Regions from separate parts of the Ruegeria sp. BE9 genome, predicted to be linked through region 4. Evidence: riboswitches for the same ligand, from Rfam matches in the RefSeq annotation. Region 4 holds a riboswitch; each other region holds the start of a gene.
The links. A riboswitch is a leader RNA that binds a small molecule or an ion and turns the genes downstream of it on or off. The one in region 4 is predicted to bind cobalamin.
Positions count from the first base shown of each region.

Region 1: another riboswitch for cobalamin. It lies ahead of ACR0EO_RS19345 (aromatic ring-hydroxylating oxygenase subunit alpha); the one in region 4 lies ahead of ACR0EO_RS19020 (hypothetical protein).
Region 2: another riboswitch for cobalamin. It lies ahead of ACR0EO_RS14660 (DUF4198 domain-containing protein); the one in region 4 lies ahead of ACR0EO_RS19020 (hypothetical protein).
Region 3: another riboswitch for cobalamin. It lies ahead of nrdH (glutaredoxin-like protein NrdH); the one in region 4 lies ahead of ACR0EO_RS19020 (hypothetical protein).

Region 1 covers NZ_JBQFTS010000009.1:17,039-22,156, reverse strand. The annotation lists gene ACR0EO_RS19350 (FAD-binding oxidoreductase) at 1-540, opposite strand, end outside; gene ACR0EO_RS19345 (aromatic ring-hydroxylating oxygenase subunit alpha) at 546-1,799, opposite strand; cobalamin riboswitch at 1,882-2,085, opposite strand; gene ACR0EO_RS19340 (DMT family transporter) at 2,270-3,232, opposite strand; gene ACR0EO_RS19335 (nitroreductase family protein) at 3,242-3,856, opposite strand; gene ACR0EO_RS19330 (LysR family transcriptional regulator) at 4,010-4,897, shown strand; gene ACR0EO_RS19325 (LysR family transcriptional regulator) at 5,069-5,118, opposite strand, start outside.
Region 2 covers NZ_JBQFTS010000005.1:95,650-100,767, reverse strand. The annotation lists gene cbiQ (cobalt ECF transporter T component CbiQ) at 1-426, opposite strand, end outside; gene ACR0EO_RS14670 (cobalt ABC transporter permease) at 426-986, opposite strand; gene cbiM (cobalt transporter CbiM) at 983-1,594, opposite strand; gene ACR0EO_RS14660 (DUF4198 domain-containing protein) at 1,598-2,383, opposite strand; cobalamin riboswitch at 2,514-2,711, opposite strand; gene ACR0EO_RS14655 (ArsR/SmtB family transcription factor) at 3,036-3,743, opposite strand; gene ACR0EO_RS14650 (DMT family transporter) at 3,868-4,719, shown strand; gene ACR0EO_RS14645 (OmpA family protein) at 4,786-5,118, opposite strand, start outside.
Region 3 covers NZ_JBQFTS010000009.1:24,995-30,112, reverse strand. The annotation lists gene ACR0EO_RS19395 (ROK family transcriptional regulator) at 1-107, shown strand, start outside; gene ACR0EO_RS19390 (ectoine synthase) at 358-750, opposite strand; gene ACR0EO_RS19385 (SDR family oxidoreductase) at 768-1,517, opposite strand; gene ACR0EO_RS19380 (LysR substrate-binding domain-containing protein) at 1,634-2,512, shown strand; cobalamin riboswitch at 2,951-3,142, shown strand; gene nrdH (glutaredoxin-like protein NrdH) at 3,226-3,447, shown strand; gene nrdI (class Ib ribonucleoside-diphosphate reductase assembly flavoprotein NrdI) at 3,463-3,876, shown strand; gene nrdE (class 1b ribonucleoside-diphosphate reductase subunit alpha) at 3,858-5,118, shown strand, end outside.
Region 4 covers NZ_JBQFTS010000008.1:145,694-150,811, reverse strand. The annotation lists gene ACR0EO_RS19035 (bifunctional 2',3'-cyclic-nucleotide 2'-phosphodiesterase/3'-nucleotidase) at 1-1,417, shown strand, start outside; RNA gene ffs (signal recognition particle sRNA small type) at 1,457-1,555, shown strand; gene ACR0EO_RS19025 (alpha/beta hydrolase family protein) at 1,593-2,450, opposite strand; cobalamin riboswitch at 2,589-2,808, shown strand; gene ACR0EO_RS19020 (hypothetical protein) at 2,890-3,297, shown strand; gene ACR0EO_RS19015 (protein-tyrosine phosphatase family protein) at 3,307-3,798, opposite strand; gene ACR0EO_RS19010 (DNA polymerase III subunit gamma/tau) at 3,947-5,118, shown strand, end outside.

The sequences.
Region 1 (5,118 bases), on a different contig from region 4:
GTCGGTGCGGCTGGCCATCTGCTCTAACCGTTGGCGGAAGATGATCTCGGACGGCCGTTTGGCGCAGTTGATGAAGACAACATCCAGATCGCGTCCTTCATCCCACATACAGGTTGTCATCGACATCATCGGGGTAATGCCCGAACCAGCTGAGATAAACAGGTACTTTCCCGCCGCGCTTTGTACGTTGGTAAACAGGCCGGCCGGACCGATAGCCTTAACCCGCATACCGGGTTGCAGGTTTTCCAGCATCCATCGCGTACCGATGCTGTCTGCTTGCGCTTTGGCTGTAATCGTTATCGACCGCGGCCGGGACGGAGATGACGAGATCGTATAGGTTCGATGTACGACACCTCCGGGCTGGTTCGGTGCCGGGATCTCGAGAGTCAGGAACTGACCGGGGTGATAGGCAAACTGCGCCCCAGATGGAGCGCGGAACGAAAAGCTGGCGGTGTTGGGCATCTCGGGCACAACCGAGACACATTCCAGCATCTCACCATCCTGCCAGATGGCCGAAGAGCGCGTGTTCAGGTCTTTCATCAGCCTTACTCCGCCGCCATCGTGTCTGGCGCCAGTCGGGCCGACAACGTGTTGCAATACCAATCCACGAACTGCAGCACGCCAGATTCCTGAATGGGTGAATACGGACCGGGCACATAGGCCGGGCTGTTGATGCCCCGCTGGTTGTCCTCGACCACCTGACGGTCTTCGTCATTGGTGGCGACCCATACTTCGGTCAGACGTTTCACGTCATAGTCAACGCCTTCAACCGCGTCCTTGTTGACCAGCCATTTGGTTGTGACCTCAGTCTCAGTCGGGCTGATCGGAGTGACGCGGAAAACGATCGAGTGGTCGGCGAGGAAGTGGTTCCACGTGGTCGGATAGTGGAATTTCAGAAGCGATCCCGCGTCCGCAAAGGGCGAACGGCCCAACCAGCGGCGTACGGCGGACTTTCCGTCCATCGTATAGCTCTCAGCGCCTTCTTTCAGAGGCATACGAGCAAGACGGTATTGGCCGTCGTCATTAAGGTAGAACTGTGATGGCATGCCCGCATCCTGGCAGCGGTCGAAATGGGCCTGCATGTAGGCTGGCGTTTCACCACCTTCGATCCCTGTCACACCCGGATCATCTGGGAAGGTCCGACACAGAGCGGGATGGTTGCCGCCACAGTGATAGCACTCGCGGTTGTTTTCCCAGACCAGCTTCCAGTTGCCGTTCTCGATGATTGAGCTTTCAAAGGCGACCTTGGCATTTCCCAGATCATGCGGCTCAAGATACGGGCGCGCAATACTGGCGAACGTGTCGAAATCGGGAGCTTCATGTGCCAGGCAGATATAGACCAACCCGGCAAGCTCACGGCAATGGACAGTCTTTAAACCATGCTGTTTGGGATCAAAGTCCGGCCCCATATCACGGGCCCACAGCAACGAGCCGTCAAGCTCATAGGTCCATTGGTGATACGGGCAAACCAGCTTAGGCGCATTGCCTTTTGCAGCTTTGCAAATGATCGACCCACGATGGCGGCACGTGTTGTGATATGCCCGGATCTGGTTGTCAGCGCCGCGTACAATGATGACGCGATATGCCCCGACGTTGTAAGTGACGTAGTCACCTGCTTTCACCAGCTCGCACGCCGGAATGGCAAACAGCCACTCTCGATAATGAATGGTTTCTAAATCGGTCTGAAAAATCTCTGGATCGGTGTAAAACGCCTGTTCCAGAGCGTAGCCTGGGTTTCGACGCGCCAACAGGCTTTGAATGCTGTTCACTTCTGGCTCTCCTACCGCGCCCCGCGGCATTGCTTGGGCAGATGACAAGGAGGTACCGTCCGGAGTCGCGCGAGGATCACGTCCGAAACCAGTGCCCCCACCGCCACCCGCGGTTTGACATATATGCGAGGCTGGTTTCCGGACTTGAAAGGGGCTTACGCCCGGTTTCGACACCTTCCCGGGATCCTCGTCCCAGTGGTTGATTGTCGAACCTGACCTTCCTTACCGTTGCGGGGGCAGTGCCGGATTTACACCGGCTTCCCAATTCTCCACTGCCTAAGACTCAGACAGCGGCACCTCACGATTTCAGGATACTTTTGATCCACTTTGGCGCTGAAATACTTGCGACATTTCCAGAAGCAAAACAGACATGAGGAATGTCTATTCAATACGAAAGAAGAGCTGAAACGCACGTTCCCAGATGTCACCCGGCCGAAATCGAAATTCGTTGCGGCCGGGACTGATTTTCCTTTGAGGCCTGGCAGCCCGCTTGTAGCTCTTTAGGCCGACGGGCAGGGGTTTGACTCTATTCTCCCTCTTCTAGCCTTCAGGTTAGATTGCAAAACGATGGTTGCTACGAGCACCAACATCACGCCGGGCCACGTCGCGAGAGGTGGCAAGGAATCTCCAAAGGCCAGTCCGATGAAAAGAACCAGCGCAGGATTCAGAAATGTATAAGCTGCAACGCGCGTCGGCCCGATCCTGGTCGTGCTCCACTGGAATGCGAAGAACGTAACGATCGTGGTGAATATCGACAGATAGGTGATCCCAGCGAACACCTCGAAAGGAATTTCTGACCAACGGATACCACCCAATCTTGGAAACGATAACAGAAGCAACCAAATCGTGCCGGTCGCAAGAATCCAGAAAGTCATTTGCACCATCGGCTCGCCCCGGTGCAACACTTTTACCAGCGTCCCATAGGTTGCAAGCGTGAAAGTACCGGCCAAGAAAACGATATCCCCTGCGCCGAATTCAAGCGCCACGAACGCCCGGGGATCACCTCGGAAAATAACCCAGATCGCCCCGACGGTTCCTATCGGCAATGCAACACGCGCCGACAGAGACATCTTCTCGCGCAATAGTATCGCGGCAATTGTGGCTGTGATTATGGGGTTCAATGCAAAAATCGCCGCCGTATTGAGGGGAGTGGTCATACGCAGGGCAGTAAACATGCACCAAAAGAACGTGACCAACAGGATGCTAAGTAAACCGTATCGCAAAAAGTCAGAAAATGTGGGGAGAGCCAGCCCGTATCGCCATAGTACGATCGGCGCGAACAAAAGCGTCGCCAAGGCAAAGCGAATGAAGGTAAGCACGACACTGTCTAGTCCGCCAGTTATCGCGGCTGCGACCGGAAACGACGTGGCGACCAATAAAGTCGCCGTCAACATCAATCCGTGAACCGGTAAGTTTGAAACTGCCTTGGAGTTTGAGACGGTTTTTATCGCTTGAGACGGCATAACGACCTCCTACTCCGCTGCGATTGTGTTGAAACGGCTGGGGAACGGCCCTGGGTAAGAGATCTGATCCAGTGGCTTACGTCCGCTTGGTGCTTCGCGGTCTTTCAGCTCATCCGGCAGGCGTTCTGCATCGGCTTGACGCCCGATTGCGATCCCGATCTCAATCTGAAAACGTTCTGGCAATTCCAAAACTTGCGACGCACGGTCAAAGACCAGCCCTGCCATCGCATGAGCGGCATACCCAAGTGCCGAGGCCTGAAGTGCGATCTGAACCCAGGCGGCCCCCGCGTCGAAGCTATTGTAGTGCGAAACCTTATTGGGTCGGCCTTCGTTACCCGGCATCACTGTATCCGATACCAAAAAGACCAAAGCCGAGGCATCTGCGGCCCATTTTTGATTGAACGGGTCGAGGAGCGATACAAACGCCGGCCAATGAGCACTGTCCCGCATAGCATAAAGGAACCGCCACGGCTGAACATTGAATGCGGACGGTGCCCAACGACCCGCTTCAAGAATACTAAGAAGATGTGATTCTGGCATCGCGGAGGCGTCATAGGAACGTGGCGACCAGCGAGATAGGAACAGCGGCTCAATAGGGTGGTCCGGGTTTCTTTTGGTGCGCATTTCAGGCTCTCCAATTCGTTTGCTTAGGATTTTCGGTGAGGATGGCGAGCGTGGTTGAAACGCCTAGCCAGTCTCGTACAAGAAATACGCCTGCGCCCTAGAGTATAGAATTCGGAGATTGGTAATATCACTATTCACTGATAGTGAATAACCATGGACCACATGACAGCACTCAACGTATTCCGCACGGTCGTGGAGCATGGCAGTTTTGCAGCCGCCTCTCGCCATCTTGGCTTGTCGCCAGCAGCGGTGAGTAAGAACATCAGCGAATTGGAAACACACCTTTCAACGCGCCTGATCAACCGTACCACACGTCGAATGAGCCTGACTGAAGAAGGATCACTGTACTTCGAACGCGTCGCTCGAATCCTCGAAGACCTCCGGGATGCGGACGAAACACTGCAGGCCACACAGAATACACCCCGCGGACTGTTGCGTGTTAGTGCCCCGGTGACCCTTACACTGACCGGTTTGTCGGATGCAATTCCTGAGTTTTTAAGCCGCTATCCAGACGTATCACTAGATCTGAACCTCGATGACAGGCGGGTCAATCTGGTCGAAGAAGGTTTCGATATTGCCCTACGCGGCAGTGACAGTCTTGAAGACTCCGGTCTTATCGCGCGCAAGCTGATGACCATGGAACATGTGCTATGTGCGGCGCCGGCGTATTTTGAAAACCATGGTCGACCTGAGCGCCCCGAAGATCTTTCTAAGCATAATTGCATTCAGTTCAGCCTGTCGGACCATGCCGCAAAATGGTCTTTTCAGAACGGCGCCCGTTCGGTCAGTATCCCGATTGGTGGACGCTATAAAGTTTCCTCCAGCCTTGCAGTTCGTGATGCCCTTCGCGCTGGGTTTGGGCTTAGCCTGATCCCACGTTTGTATGTTGCAGACGACCTCGCCTCGGGCCGTCTGTGTACAGCATTGGAAGACTGGAAACCGAACGAAACTTCACTTTACGCCGTCTACCCTTCTCGGCGCTATGTCGTCTCGAAGGTTCGAGTTTTCCTCGATTTTCTGGTCGAGGAGTTTTGTGCTTAGCATGGGCATCTTACCCACCCAGTGCTTCAGACGAAAACGCTGCCAATGGTGCGTAGTGTGACCATCCCTTGCAAAGGTTAGCCCTCTTTAAGATCCCTCAGCACATCTTATTTTAGACGACCTGAAACGGACCTGCGCCCTCAAATTACTACGTGGTAGTTTCGCTGTTGCTTATGCCAACTCTTTCCGGGTGTGGTCGGTAAATAGTTGCGAAAACCGTT
Region 2 (5,118 bases), on a different contig from region 4:
ACCCAGCGTGACAGGCTCCATAGTTCCAACCAGAACCATCACGGACAGGATCACCGCGTTGGCAGTGAGTGCGATCTCGATTGCTTTCCACAGGCCCTGCCAGCTGGCCGGGAAACCCCAAACGGTAAACATCGGATCACCGGGCATGGAAAACGGCAGCAGTACCAGCATGAAAATGATGAACCCGTCCATCATGGCCATGCGTTTCAGCGTTTTCCGCCAAGGCAGACGTGACATCGCGAGAAGGGAAAGGGAAACCGTAAATGCGGCAATAAGCGCGGGAATAGACCACAACGAAACGGTCACAATCGCAAAGATCACCGCCATCACGATCCGCACACGCGGATCGAGCGGGCTGATGAGGCCTTCGCGCTGTACACCTGCCTCAGACAGTGTCTTTTCACGAGGTCCCAGTGCGTGCGCCATCAGGCGGCCAACTTCCTGCGCGCGGCGAGGTAAAAGCCAAGCCCGAATAAACCGGCAATATAGCCAATCCCGCCAAGGATGGTCTGTAGATCGTTTTGCTCACGGTAGGCTGCGATCTCGCGGCGCAGGGGGCGCATCTCATCGCGGACCACTTTAGCAATCATCTGTTGCTGTTCTGCGTTAAATGACGCTGCATCGGTCGTTGAGGCTGTTGCGGTGGGTGTTACTATAGCCTCGACACCCATGATTTCCGCGACTTCTTGGGCAGGCATGACGATTTCAGCGATATGACCGGCGCCGAGATCCGCAAAGAAAGTATGCGTAACGGCTAAGGTCGGTTTGTAGATAAAGAAGCCATCGCCGTCTGTGACCACACGGCCCAATTCGGTTCCGTCCGGTCCGCTCACGACAACCTCGGTGTCACTTGCCATGTCACCATTCGAGAACCCCAGTTCTCCTTCTATCGAGTCACCGGAGGCAAAGACACCCGCGATAACCTTGTGCGCCAGCGCCGGTAAAGGCGCACAGCACAAAGCCAGAATGAGAACCATATGCTTCATGTGGTTGCTCCTTTGAGGAAGAGCTCGGGCTTGACCTTACGGGCCAGCAACACAGCAAAACCAGTCAGCAGCGCTTCGATCGCCATGACAGGGATATGTGCAAAGAACACGAGCTTGGCGGCGGGCAGGAATTCCTCACCCGACAGGGCCAGCGAAATGGCGACCATTGCGGTTGTAGCCGCGATTGCGAAGGCTCCGCCTACGCCCCCCCAAATCGCGCCATGCAGAGGTGTTCCGCGTGCGATCAGGCGGCCAAAGAGCATTCCGGCCAGAACTGCAGGCAGCGCAATGTTGAGGGTGTTGATCCCCAATACCGTCAACCCGCCAAAGCCAAAGAAGACAGCTTGGAGCAAAAGCCCGACGAACAGTGCCGGGAAGGCGGCCCAGCCGAGCAAAAGCCCGGCCATGCCATTCAGGATCAAATGCACCGACGACGGACCGATCGGGACGTGGATCAAGGAAGCCACGAAGAAGGTGGCCGACAGCACCCCCGCAGTGGGGATGCGATCAAGATCCAGCGACCTGAGACCCATAGCAATCCCGCCCGCGGCCGCAACGGCGCCGCCAATGACGACCGGGTTGGAAAGGGCTCCGTCGACGATGTGCATCTCTTACTCCATGTCCCAGGCGCGGATCCAGATGACCGCATCCTGGCTGAGTTCTTTGCCCTCATGTTCGGTTGCCGGACCCGAACCAAGTGCAGCGAACCCCCAATAACCCGCTTTCGGTACGCCGAACGAGAAATAACCGTTATCGTCCGAAATGGCGACCACAGCGCCACCTGGCATCGGAGAGACCGACGGAGTCGATGACGCCGCGCTGTCCATGTCTGGTTCAGCGGCCATGTATTCGATCTCGATCTCGGCACCTGCTACCGGTTGACCATCGGCCAATACGCGGCCGGTGAATGTTGAACCCGCGATAACGTTGGTTGGCTTGTTCAGCGGAATGATCTCGGTTGCCAAACCAACCGGATTCATCCAGTCGGTTGGCAGCTCATTGCGGTTCAGAAACGCCTTGGTTAGCTGCTGGATGTAGATGTCCTCGGATTCCTCATAGTAGGGCTGAGGAACGGTAACCAGCACGTAGTCACCCGAGCGTTTGACAGGAACCGAACCCTTGAACGCCGCGCCTTCGTTCTCACCGCCGGTAAAACGCACGGGTTCCAACGTATCCAGCAGGTCGGTTTTCTCACCATTGTGGATCACATAGAATTCCTGTGGCTTCTCCAGATCCATGACATGGCCGTTCTCGAACGGGTGCCAAAAGATGAGCTTTACCGGAACATCACCTGGTTTCTCGATCATGGTTTCGGTGGTGTATTCCAGCAGGAAATGCGCCTGTGCCATGGCGGGTAGCGCCAGAGCGGTTGCGGCCGCGCAGAGCAGCTTTTTCATGTAAATTCGTCCTTGTCCCATCGCGCCATTCCCGGCACGAAATGCGTTGTGACTGAGGGGGTCCAAGGCCGTTGTGCTTAATTAAGCATCCCGGTCCGCGAACATCCCGTCGCCGATTAGGAGTGCTCCTAATGGGAGCACATGTCCGGCAGGTCTCCTGACTTGCGGGTCTAAGCGTTGGACTGGCCTTCCCGAGTACCCTCAGTGGCGTATCAGCCCTGCTCGCCGCCTACAGTTGCGGGTGCAGTTGCGGAATTGGGCCAAAACCCTCACCGCATTCCCTATTGATTCCAAAGCGAGCTCCGGAACCGGACATGCCGAGCGGCTTGCCAGACATTGCTGTTCTCAGTCAACAAACTTTTGCATCAGGAGCAGGAAAAAGCCGGGGCAGAATACCCCAACGTTCGGGCAAGAAACGTCAACCAATTAGCGCTCGTGCCTTAACCAAGTCTGTGTAAGCGCGATTAATTCAATCATAACAGCAAGCTTGGCCGGATTTGGCAGCATCAGGAGTAAGCAAAACAGTTGAATGTAAAGTGGCGCATTGATGCCGACGAACCCTTTAAATGAAGGGCTTTGAGGTCAATGCGGTGAACCCACTGTTCGATTTGACCACCATCGGGATTAGCAGTGGTGAGAATCGAGGAACGCCCTATCGCATCGCTTTATCTAAGTGGAGTCTTACGCCCAGAAAATCCTTCATTTCCTTCTGCCCTTTGGGAGTTACCGAAAGAACTCTGCGTTCTTTGGTTCGGATTATCCAGCTTCTCTCGAAAGCCAGTTCAGCCACCGCCGCACCTACCGCTCCTGCAACGTGGTGACGGCGTTCACTCCAATCCAGACATTGGCGAGCAAACAGCCGCTTCGAAGTACGCAAGTCCGACACATCAATTCCAAGGGACGTAAACATCGCCACCCCTTTTGGTGTCAGATCGTAATCACTGTCCAAAGGAACCAAGGAGCCATTTTCCACCAACGCATCCGCAATCGCGACGCCCAGACGACCAGCGATGTGATCATAACACATGCGCGCATCCTGAATGGGCGTTCGCACCTTTGGTTTGGCTGGCACACCGGGATCAATTTGTGCTGTCTGCACCGCAAGCTGTTCCAGCGCATTAGCGATCTCGGGCGAAGCTAACCTGTAGTAATTGTGTCTTCCACTTTTCTCTCGCGACACCAAACCGCCAGCAAGCAAAAGCCCGAGGTGCTCGCTTGCAGTGGCGGCTGAAACACCAGCAACACCCGCAAGTTCGGTCGCGGTCAAAGCCCTGCCATCAAACAATTCTGTCAGCATCAAAGCGCGCGCTGGCGAACCGATCAACGCGCCGACACGGGACATCGGAGGTTCATCATACATACTTCGGAAATATCCGAAACATGCCCTGTCGGTCAACCTATAGACCTCTGAAACACAGGTTGATTGGCTCTAGGCGTCCGCATCAAACCGTTAAGAGCTAGAACAGTGGGTGAGGATAAACGAAATGACTACCAGAGTACTTCAACCTCACCACAGAATGGGCATCGTTCTGGTCACTATTTCGGCGGTTACTTTCAGTACAGCTGGGTTGTTTTCCAAAGGCGTGCAGGCGGCGCCTTGGGACATCATCTTCTGGCGGGGAGCTTTTTCGGCCGTCTTTACCGTGCTTTGGATTTCGCATCGCGGGGCGCTCCGTGAGAACTTTCATGACATGCGCGTGAGTGGCCTCGCAGTCGCTATAGTTGGGGCATTGGGAACGTCCGCTTTCATTGCTGCTTTCAAACTGACAACCATTGCAAATGTATCGCTGATATACGCGATATCCCCTCTACTGGCGGCGTTTCTAGCTTGGCTATGGATGGGTGAAAAAGCTTCGCGTGAAATAGTAATTGGCTCATTAGTGGCTCTGGCAGGCGTGGCAATCATCGTTTCCGGGTCACTGGGTCAAGTCAACGTGCGGGGTGACGTTCTGGCGCTATTCATGGCCTTCGCTATGGCGCTGTTGATGGTGATCTACCGAAAATACCCCTCGACCCCTGGTGCGGGCCCTTCAGCACTGTCATCGATCTTGCTCTTGCCGATCGGTTTGGTTCTTGGAAACCCTTTAAGCATCCCGTTACACGAAATCCTCACGTTAAGCGCATTTGGGCTCATCTTTGCAATCGCTTCGGTCACTTTGGCCGAAGGAGCGAAGCGCATGCCATCCGGGCAGACGGCCTTGCTCAGCACAATGGAAGTACCCCTGGCACCGGTTTTGGCCTTTCTCATTCTAGCCGAGGTTCCCAATGGTCGAACCATCGCGGGAGGTATTCTGGTCATGATTGCCGTGTTGCTGGCTGCCCAAAATCAAAAATAGACGGCACTGTTCATACTGCCCCCAGTTTGCAGGCCCTACCAAATCGAAAGCAAGGCGCTGATTGGGTTAGCTTCCCAAAGCCGCCTCGAGTCTGGCAAAGCTACAGAAACAGCGTTTTGAATACTCGACCTTCCGAACAGAATCCGCATTAAGGCCCGCTGCTGTCCCGCAATCCTCGCGAGCGGCTCCCGCCATTTGGAACGCCGGGCCGATTTGGCCGGTATTAGTCAGCTGAGAAAGCTGCGACGCGGCCACCTCAAGCCTGTTCACCAGATCGCCCTCCAACTCGTCGCCAATCGACGCACTGGACAACTGGACATCGCGATAGCTGCGACAGGCCGAAAGAATCTCGGCCAAACCAACTGTGACGCGGCGGTTACGGCGGTCCGCCGTTGCAAC
Region 3 (5,118 bases), on a different contig from region 4:
TAGAAGCTGCTTCGGTTGGAGAAAACGCCCGTGGCATTGGGGCGGCAAGCAGCCCGATTTTCCGCCAGTTTCTTTTGAATACAAACGCAGGGCTTTCGGGGATGTAATGGAAGTTCCTCGCATTGAAACTCCCAGAAAAACGATGGGCCCCAGATTCTGCTATCAGCGCTTCTCCAGAATTTTGCTTCTGTGATGCGCACCAAAACCCGGAACGTTCTAAGATTGGTTATCTGAATTCACTTCGTTTTATTTCACGCTGATGCCGCACCGGACTTAAGAACCCTGTAAACATCTGCGTTTTGTGTTTTCAGCGAAAAAAAGACAGGGTGTAAGACTTTTGCTAGCCACAGGAAGAACTCATTGTGAGGCAATCGGCGCATAGCTACCGTCCTTTCGGTGTACTTCACGCCCGCTGAGTGGCGGATTGAATACGCAGACGAGCCTCAAGTCAGCATCTGTCGCTTTCACCAAATGCCGGTCATGTTGGTCCAAGGCATAGAGAGTAAATGGCTCGAGGGAATGCCAGGTTTCATCGCCGAGCGCCCTAATCTGCCCCCTGCCCTCGATGCAGTAGCACGCCTCTAGATGGTGGGTGTATTCAAGCTCGAGCTCTTCGCCCTGTTTGATGATCGTATCCGTCAGCGAAAATCCCATGCCATCAGAGGCAAGCAACAACCGTCTACTCTCCCAACCCGGACCAGAAACATCTCGTTCCGTACCCAGGATCTCTTTGAGCGCCCTTACAATCATCTTTCATTGCCTTTTTGCTATCGTACCGCACGATTCATCCCGCCATCGGATAGTATACTCTGTCCGTTTATATACCGGGCACCTTCACTGGCTAGAAACACGCAAGCCTGTCCAATTTCCTTAAAGGTTGCGGGCCGCTGAGCAGGAATTTCCCGTCGGGCTTGTTCGGACAGGTTTACGTTTTCGCAGAATCCCGGGAGCAGGTTGTTCATGCGAATGTTGTGCCGCGCATAACGATCCCCGTAAAGCTTTGAGAAGCTGTGCAAAGCACCCCGTAACATGCTCATAGGATAAGGTGCTCGCGGTTCGACCGTATTCATGGATGAGATGTTTACGAAAGCACCCCCGCCTTGTTCGATCAATATGGGCGTAACAATGCGAGCAATCTTCACAACGTTCAGTACATACATATCCAAACTTTCGTGCCAAAGCTCGTCGCTTAGCTCCAAGAGGGGCCCGTCAAAATCAGGATCGAAGCCCACTGTCTTGATGGCTTCGGGTACCGTTCCTCCATGACCCATGTTGCTGACAATTGCATCAATCCGTCCATACTTGCTCATGGTGTCGTCGATCATTGCCTGCAAGTCACCCACATCCAGAACAGAGCCACGGCGGCCAATGCCCCCAAGTTCTTCCGCCAATTCCACGGACCGATTGGACGGGGACATCAGAGAAACTTTATAGCCTGCCTTTGCCATCTCAATGGCGCAGCCCCGGCCGATCCCTTGTCCTGTACCTGTCATCAGCGCGACTTTGACTTCGGGCATGGTGTCTCCTTTCTTCGGACGCATTGTGTGAGGTTTTTCAAACTGAAGTCATTGTAACTCTCAGGCTTTCAGTTGCCCTATCGAGTTTTTAGGTTCCTCCTGTTAGTTTTTCTCACATGGCAGAGAACCTCAGACACCTTCGCGCCCTTCAGGCCTTTGACGAAACCGCAACCCACTCCAACGTGACCAAGGCAGCGAATGTTCTGAACGTCACTCACGGGGCGATCAGTCGGCAGATTAAACTGCTAGAACTTCATCTCGGCGTCTCGCTCTTTCATCGCCGCCCCAATGGCGTTGAACTGACCAAAGCCGGAGAACGCCTGTATCAATCGACACGCGGGGCGTTTTCAGCGCTACAACTGGGCGTAATGGATGTGAAGCGGCTACATCACCGACAGTCGCTTACAGTTTCATTATCCACTTCACTGGCGCTCAAATGGCTTGTGCCGTTACTGAGTTCATTTCAACAGAAGCATCCGGGTATTGCCTTGTTGCTGGACACGAACGATGCCCTTGCGAACTTCGACACATCTGAGGTCGATGTAGCTCTGAGGTTTGGAGAACCCGGCTGGGACGGGCTCTATCATGAGAAAATTAGACAAGAGGAATTGATTGTCGTAGCCGCGCCCTCACTTGTTGAGAAAACAGACTTGCCCTTGAGCGCCGAAGACATCGCCAACCTTCCCCTCTTACACGATGCATTTAACGTCGGATGGGAAAGCTGGGCCGAGCAAGTTGGATTGAACCCCGAACGCATCAACGCACAGAGCATAAAATACGTGGATAGTGCTGTTCTCTTGGAAGCTGCGATTGATGGGCAAGGCGTTGCGTTGGCCAGACACCTTTTGGCGGAGAGGGACTTAAAGCTTGGCCGACTGACCCGTCTCGATCAAAGCAATGTTCCTCTGGACCGCGGATTGTATTTCGTCTGCCGACCCGGCGATCAGGAACGAGTCACAGTTAGAATTTTCAAAAAATGGCTCATGTCCATCTGAGCTTTGTATCCACAAGGTACAACCCGGCTTGCCTTCGCGGTACATAGGTCCGGTCTTGTAGGTTTTGCGTCGTACTGGCGATTGTAACGTTTGCGCCGTCAATCAATTTGCGGGATCTGAACTCCACCAAACTGCACTTTTGGCCAAATCGTTCATGACTGTTGTCCACCGCGAATTGAACGGTAAAGCCCGCCGACCTTTCGCCCTCGTCTCAGAAGAAACCAATTGCCTAATGACGACCTAAAACTACGCAGTCAATTCCTTGCAGATTGCGCTGTGACTAAACGGTTTTATAAGGCATCAAGCAAATAAAGGCTTGTTTCTCGTCCCTGCAACGCGCCGGATCACGCGCACTATTTTGAATATCACGATGTTAGCAAGTCAAAAGAATCCTCAAGCTGCCTCACCCAATATGTTGACAAACCATCACCACCAAACCCAATATGGTGTTGCTTCGGTTCTTTCGATTCATGTCGAAAGCTAAGAGGGAAACCGGTGAAATTCCGGCGCTGCCCCCGCAACTGTAAGCGGAGAGTTCGGCTGAATATGCCACTGAAAGTTTCCTTTTGGGAAGGCCAGTCCGAACATTGATCCGCGAGCCAGGAGACCTGCCGCAGGCGTAGACGATAACCACGAACGGAGGGTTCGGGGGCGCGCATCGGGAACTTATTACCCGTGACGTCCTCGGCTTTGATTAAAAGGACAGAGGACCAATGAGCATTACCGTATATTCCAAACCCGCCTGTGTACAATGCACCGCCACCACCCGCGCGCTGGACGCAAAAGGCATTATATATGACGTCGTCGACCTGACCGAAGACGACAGCGCGATGACCCATGTGACCGAGCTGGGCTATCGTCAGGCACCAGTCGTAATCGCAGGCAGCGATCACTGGTCTGGCTTTCGCCCGGACATGATCGCCCAACTGGCCTGATCCGTGACCGCGCCGATCCCGGCGCTGGTCTATTTCTCATCGAAATCGGGAAACACCCACCGCTTTGTTACGCGGCTGGGCCTGCCTTCTTTACGCATTCCGATAGAGGTGGATCAGCAGCCTGAACCCAGAAGCCCATATGTTTTAATGTGCCCAACTTATGCCGATTGCGAAGGTCGCGGAGCAGTTCCTAAACAGGTGATCCAGTTCCTGAACGATCCCCTCCGACGCGCTGGAATCGTAGGGGTGATTGGCACCGGAAATCGGAATTTCGGTGCGACCTACGCTTTGGCCGGTCGCATCATCGCGCAGAAATGCAAGGTGCCGCTGCTCTATTCCTTTGAACTGGCCGGCACCGAAACAGACATCGCCCGCGTCCGCGCAGGGCTTGAGAGATTAGGGAGAAACCAATGCTCGACAGCAGCGTAAATGAGCAGGACTATCACGCGCTGAATGCGATGCTGAACCTCTATGATAGTGAGGGGAAGATCCGCTTCGACGCCGACCGTATGGCCGCGCGGCAGTACTTCCTGCAGCATGTGAACCAGAACACAGTATTCTTCCACTCGCTGGATGAAAAGCTGGGGTATCTGGTTTCCGAGGGCTATTATGAAGAGGCCGTTCTGGACCAGTATTCCAAGAACTTCATGCGCAAGATCTGGGATGCGGCCTATGCAAAGAAATTCCGGTTCCCGACCTTTCTGGGCGCATTCAAGTATTACACCTCGTACACCCTGAAAACTCGTGACGGACAAAGGTACCTCGAACGTTATGAGGATCGCGTTGTCATGACCGCGCTGGCTCTAGCGCGTGGCGATGAGGCGCTGGCCGTGTCCTTCATGGAAGAAATGTTAGCTGGCCGTTTCCAGCCCGCTACCCCGACCTTTCTGAACGCGGGCAAGGCCTCACGCGGCGAACTAATCTCGTGCTTCTTACTGCGTCTGGAAGACAACATGGAGAGCATCGGGCGCGGCATCAACTCAGCCCTGCAGCTGTCCAAGCGCGGCGGTGGCGTTGCACTGTTGCTGACCAACATCCGCGAGCATGGCGCCCCGATCAAAGGGATTGAGAACCAATCCTCTGGCGTGATCCCTGTGATGAAACTGCTGGAAGACAGCTTCTCCTACGCCAACCAGCTGGGTGCGCGGCAAGGAGCTGGCGCGGTCTATCTGAACGCCCACCACCCGGACATCATGCGGTTCCTCGACACCAAGCGCGAAAACGCGGATGAGAAAATCCGCATCAAAACGCTGAGCCTTGGCGTGGTGATCCCCGACATCACCTTTGAGCTGGCGAAAAAGAACGCCGATATGTACCTTTTCTCGCCGCATGATGTGGAAAAGGTCTATGGCGTGCCGTTCTCGGAAATCTCGGTCACTGAGAAGTACAACGAGATGGTCGATGACAAGCGCATCCGCAAATCAAAGGTCAACGCTCGCGAGTTTTTCCAGACCATTGCCGAGATTCAGTTCGAATCCGGCTACCCTTACGTGATGTTCGAAGACACGGTGAACCGGATGAACCCCATCGCGGGCCGGATCAACATGTCGAACCTGTGTTCCGAAATTCTGCAGGTGAATGAGGCGTCCGAGTTCAACGATGACCTCAGCTATTCCCATCTGGGAACGGATATCTCCTGCAACCTCGGCTCTCTGAATATTGCCAAGACAA
Region 4 (5,118 bases):
GGATCACGCGGTACAGTTGAAAATCGGCGTTTTGTCAGTTCTTCCGCCTCAGACGGCCAAATGGGAATCGCATCGTCTACAAAACAAGGTCACCATAAGCGACATCCTACCTTGCGCGCAGAAAGTGGCGCAAACCTTGCGGACCCAAGGGTGTGATCTGGTTGTCGCACTGGCCCATACAGGGTTGGGGCCGGCAAAGGCAGAGCCGAACCTGGAAAACGCCATTATACCTCTCGCAGCGATCGACGAAATTGACGCCCTGATTGCAGGCCACTCTCACCTGACGCTCCCCGGCATTGCACATGGCGGGTTTGAGTTTGTTGATGCCCGCCGGGGCCTTGTACATGGCAAGCCGGTGGTTATGCCCGGATCGGCGGGATCGCATCTGGGCGTGATAGATTTGACGCTGCAGTCGACCGGAGGGCGGCATTGGTACGTCCAAAATCCAAGCGCAGAACTTAGACCGGTTCATCAGGCGCCCCGAGGTCGGCCAGCCTTAGCGACCGACGAGGACCCCGAACTGGCGCGCATTTTCTGCGCTGGACATGCCGAAACCCGCAAACGCGCTGCCGAACCTGTAGGCCACTCCGAACATCATCTGCACAGCTATTTTAGCTTTTGCGCTCATGACCGTGGCCTTTTGCTGGTTGCGGCTGCTCAGGCATCTGCACTGCGTCCATATCTGCAGAACACTCCATTCAAGAACCTACCAGTTCTGTCAGCTGTCGCCCCGTCCAAGTTTGGCGGCCGCGCAGGGTCTCGGTTCTTCACAGATGTCCCTGCTGGTCAGATCTGCCTGCGCCACGTCGTAGATCTTTATGTGTTTCCCAACGAACTTCAGGCAGTTGTAGTGTCTGCAAAGCAGATCCAACAATGGCTTGAAATGTCCGCCAGTGTGTTCAATCAGCTTTCATATGGCACTCAAACAGATTTAGTCGCCCAAAACAGAGCCGGACATAACTTTGATATCCTTAAGGGGCTTACGTACCAAATAGATCTCTCTCAACCACCGCGCTTTGATGCTGGCGGACATCTGATCCATCCCGCACATCATCGGATTCGGGATATTTGTCTGAACGGGCACCCTTTGGAGGCTGATCAGCGCTTTGTCGTTGCGCTCAACAATTATCGTGCCAATGGCGGCGGGCATTTCTCTTTCCTCGAACACGCAGAGCGCATCAAACTGCCAATCCTATCAATTCAAGAGATTTTACGGGACTACCTGTCCAACGATCTGCCACCCGACCCGCTCGAAACTGCGCCTCAACCCTTTCGATTCAGGCCTCTGAACGGTGCGTCTGCGACACTGAGAACCGGCCAGGCCGCGCGTCGGTATTTAGACGAGCTGGATGAATTCAATCCCGCTGTTATCGGAGAAGATGACGCGGGCTTTCTACTGATCCGTTTGACATTGTGACGGGTTGTCATTCTCACGCTTACTGCCTATATCAACCCTTGAGAGGTTGGCGCGGGCGAGCGCCTCGCCAACCTGGTCAGGTCCGGAAGGAAGCAGCCACAACGAGCCCCGCTTGGGTCGATGTCCAACCTCTCACTTCTCCCCTTACACAGGCAGAACGTCCGAATAAGCGGAATTACGCGATCAGTCGTGGCCAGACAGCCGCGTTACGACGGGCAAACGCGCCGATATGCCCGACTTTGGGCAGACCGAAATCACCCGGCGATAATAGATGGCGGCGCGCTTTCGGACCGTAAAGATCAGCCAAGCGCCAAACTGCATTTGGCGGCACCAAATCATCATCGACGAAAGTAATCAGATCAACGGGAGTATCCGATTCCGCCCAGCGTGCTTCGGGTAGAGTCAGGCCAATCTCGGGCAAGTAATTGCGCGGCGCGGTACACCATCCCCGCCACTGCCAATAGACGCTTGCAGGTAGGTCCGCGCCAAAACCCAGCGCCTTACCCGGAAGATAGCCCAAGGCTTTGACAGCAAGAGGCGCATGGCCGTACCAAAACAGTAAAGCCAGTGCCCGGTAGGGCCATGGGTGGTCGGAAACGGTCACAGGGCCCGAGCAGACACAAATCATACGGTCGATCTGATCGATATCGGGCTGGATTGGCCCAAGCATCCCGCCAACGGAATGACCAATGCTCCATTGTTCGGCTTCTGGGAATCTCCGCCTCATTTCGGCACGTGCAGCTGGCATATCGATGAGTGCCCAATCTGCCATCTTGACCCGTGACGCCTTTAAGGAACCAGCCAGAGAATGACCAAAATCACTGTAGTCGTAGGTAAGGCAGGCCATGCCATGTTCGGCAGCCAGCCAATGGGCGAAATGCTGGTAGTAGTCCCGAGGCACACCGGTCGCACCGTGAATTACAACTGCAGTCCGGGGGTTAGTCGCAGGCAAATATAGTCGTGCCGACAGGCTGGCAGGGCCTGAAGGAAAGTGAAAATCTTCTGCCAGAACTGCCGACGAATTGTCCAGCATGACGCACCTCTATCTCTGAACTGTTCAGTTCACTTCCTTCAATCGCCATGTTTTGACCTGCCGAGTCAACACTGGTGCTGCATGACCTCGCGTCCACCCTGTTGCGCAAAAGGCTGCTTGACTCGCGCCTCTCTCAACCGCTAGCGATGGCTCGATGGTTCTCGTCCCCGATCTCGGGGCGGGATGAAAAGGGAACACGGTGCGGTCCACCCCGGTAATGCCGGAACGGACCAATGCCGCGACTGCCCCCGCAACTGTAAGCGGAGAGCGATGCCGAATTACCACTGGCCGTAGGCTGGGAAGGTTGGCAAAGCGACGACCCGCAAGTCAGGAGACCTGCCATCGAACTAAAACCGAAACTCGGACGGGGTGTCCGGGCAGGTCGTCAGTTCGCTGTCATACCTGATCTATGCCCCGTCTATCGCGCGGAGGGCGCACTATGATCTGGAAGACCAAAACTCACGAATTTTCTGCCACCGTGTGCCAGCGCACCGGAAAAACCTGTCCGGCACTGGCACAAGTCGCTCGGGTCATTACTCAGGCGATCGAGACCGCAGCCCCTGCGACAACACCTGATTTTCAAGTCGAGGGCAGCAGCGAATTGACCCACTGCCCCGAAGGCTGCACAGCACGCTTTCGCGCGCGCCAGGACCAGATCCGAGTGTTTTGCGGTTCGGGAACTGATGTTTCAATCGAGTCACTTGAACACTACGCAGATATGATGTTCGCGGATGTCTTCAGCTCTCTGCCCACAGACGTTGTGGCCAACCCGCCTTGCGCGATGCTCGAAGTTTTGGCTTTGGCTCCCCCTCCGATCATCCAAGTCGATAATCAACTGGCACTCTGACACAGAAAATCAGGGCCGGGCTGCCTGCGCAGCCCATGCCATCTGCCCGTCAGTCTCGACCGCGCATGGCCTTACATCGCGCAGGCGTTTCAGTGCGGCCTTTGGCAGTTCACCGTTCTCGACCATGAGACGCAGAACGATCATCCCCGACCGTCCGCACCCCCCACGGCAGTGAACCAATACGCGCCCGGAACCGGACAAAATCTGCCTCACAGCCTTGCTTATAGCCGGCCACTTGGCCTGAGTTGCTGGTGACGGGGCACCAAAATCCTCTATTGGCAAGTGCGCCCAAGAAATACCATGGGCTTCTAGATCAACACCAAACGCACCTGCACCTTCCTGTGCCATCTCGACCTGTGTCGTCATTGAGATGACCAGATCCGGTTGCCAATCGCATATCGCAATCAAATCCTGCGCATACCGACCACCACGCCCCGGCATAGGCGACAGGGCAACTGTGCCGTGCCCGACTGACAATGGGTAAAACGACAGAGGGTTCACATTTCTATCCTTGCAGCAATGTTGACACGTTTATCTGTTCTATGTCGCGTTATCCGCCCTGCAAACTGAAATTCACCCAAGCCTGCTGTGGACGTGGGCGGCGGGGGCCTCTACGCTGCATCCTTGAACCGAATCCGACAGAGCAGACATGAACGACACGCCAAGCCCCGCCTATCAGGTTCTCGCCCGTAAATACCGCCCCGAAACCTTTGCCGATCTCGTCGGCCAGGACGCAATGGTACGAACGCTGAAAAACGCGTTCGAGGCTGACCGTATCGCGCAGGCCTTTATCATGACCGGCATACGCGGAACCGGTAAGACCACAACCGCGAGGATCATTGCCAAAGGCATGAACTGCATCGGTCCTGATGGGGAAGGCAAACCTACGACGGAACCCTGCGGCCAGTGCGAACATTGCGTAGCCATCATGGAAGGTCGTCACGTCGACGTGATGGAAATGGACGCCGCCAGCAGGACGGGCGTTAACGATATCCGCGAAATCATCGACAGCGTCCGCTATCGCGCCGCCAGCGCGCGTTATAAAATCTACATCATCGACGAGGTCCACATGCTGTCGACCAGCGCGTTCAACGCGCTGCTCAAGACGCTTGAGGAACCACCCGAGCATGTGAAGTTCATCTTTGCGACAACCGAAATTCGCAAGGTTCCGGTTACAGTTCTGTCGCGATGTCAGAGGTTTGATCTGCGTCGGATCGAACCCGAAGATATGATCGGTCTGCTCACTAAAATCGCGTCGGCAGAAAACGCCCAAATTGCAGATGACGCGTTGGCATTGATCACCCGCGCGGCTGAAGGGTCGGCACGGGATGCGACTTCGCTATTGGATCAGGCGATCTCGCACGGGGCTGGGGAAACCAGCGCCGATCAGGTGCGCGCGATGTTGGGTCTGGCCGATCGTGGGCGGGTACTGGATTTGATGGATATGATCCTGCGCGGTGATGCAGCAGGGGCTTTGACGGAGCTGAGCGGGCAATATGCTGAGGGCGCCGATCCGCTGGCCGTGTTGCGTGATCTGGCCGAGATCACTCACTGGGTATCTGTGGTGAAAATCACCCCGGACGCGGCCGAGGATCCAACTGTTTCGCCGGATGAGCGCGCCCGCGGGCAACAGATGGCCGAGGCCTTGCCGATGCGTGTACTTACGCGGATGTGGCAGATGCTGCTTAAGGCGCTTGAAGAAGTCTCCGCGGCTCCGAATGCCATGATGGCCGCCGAAATGGCGGTGATCCGACTGACCCATGTGGCCGACCTACCCAGCCCGGAAGAACTGATCAAACGGCTGCAGGACGCACCGCCGCC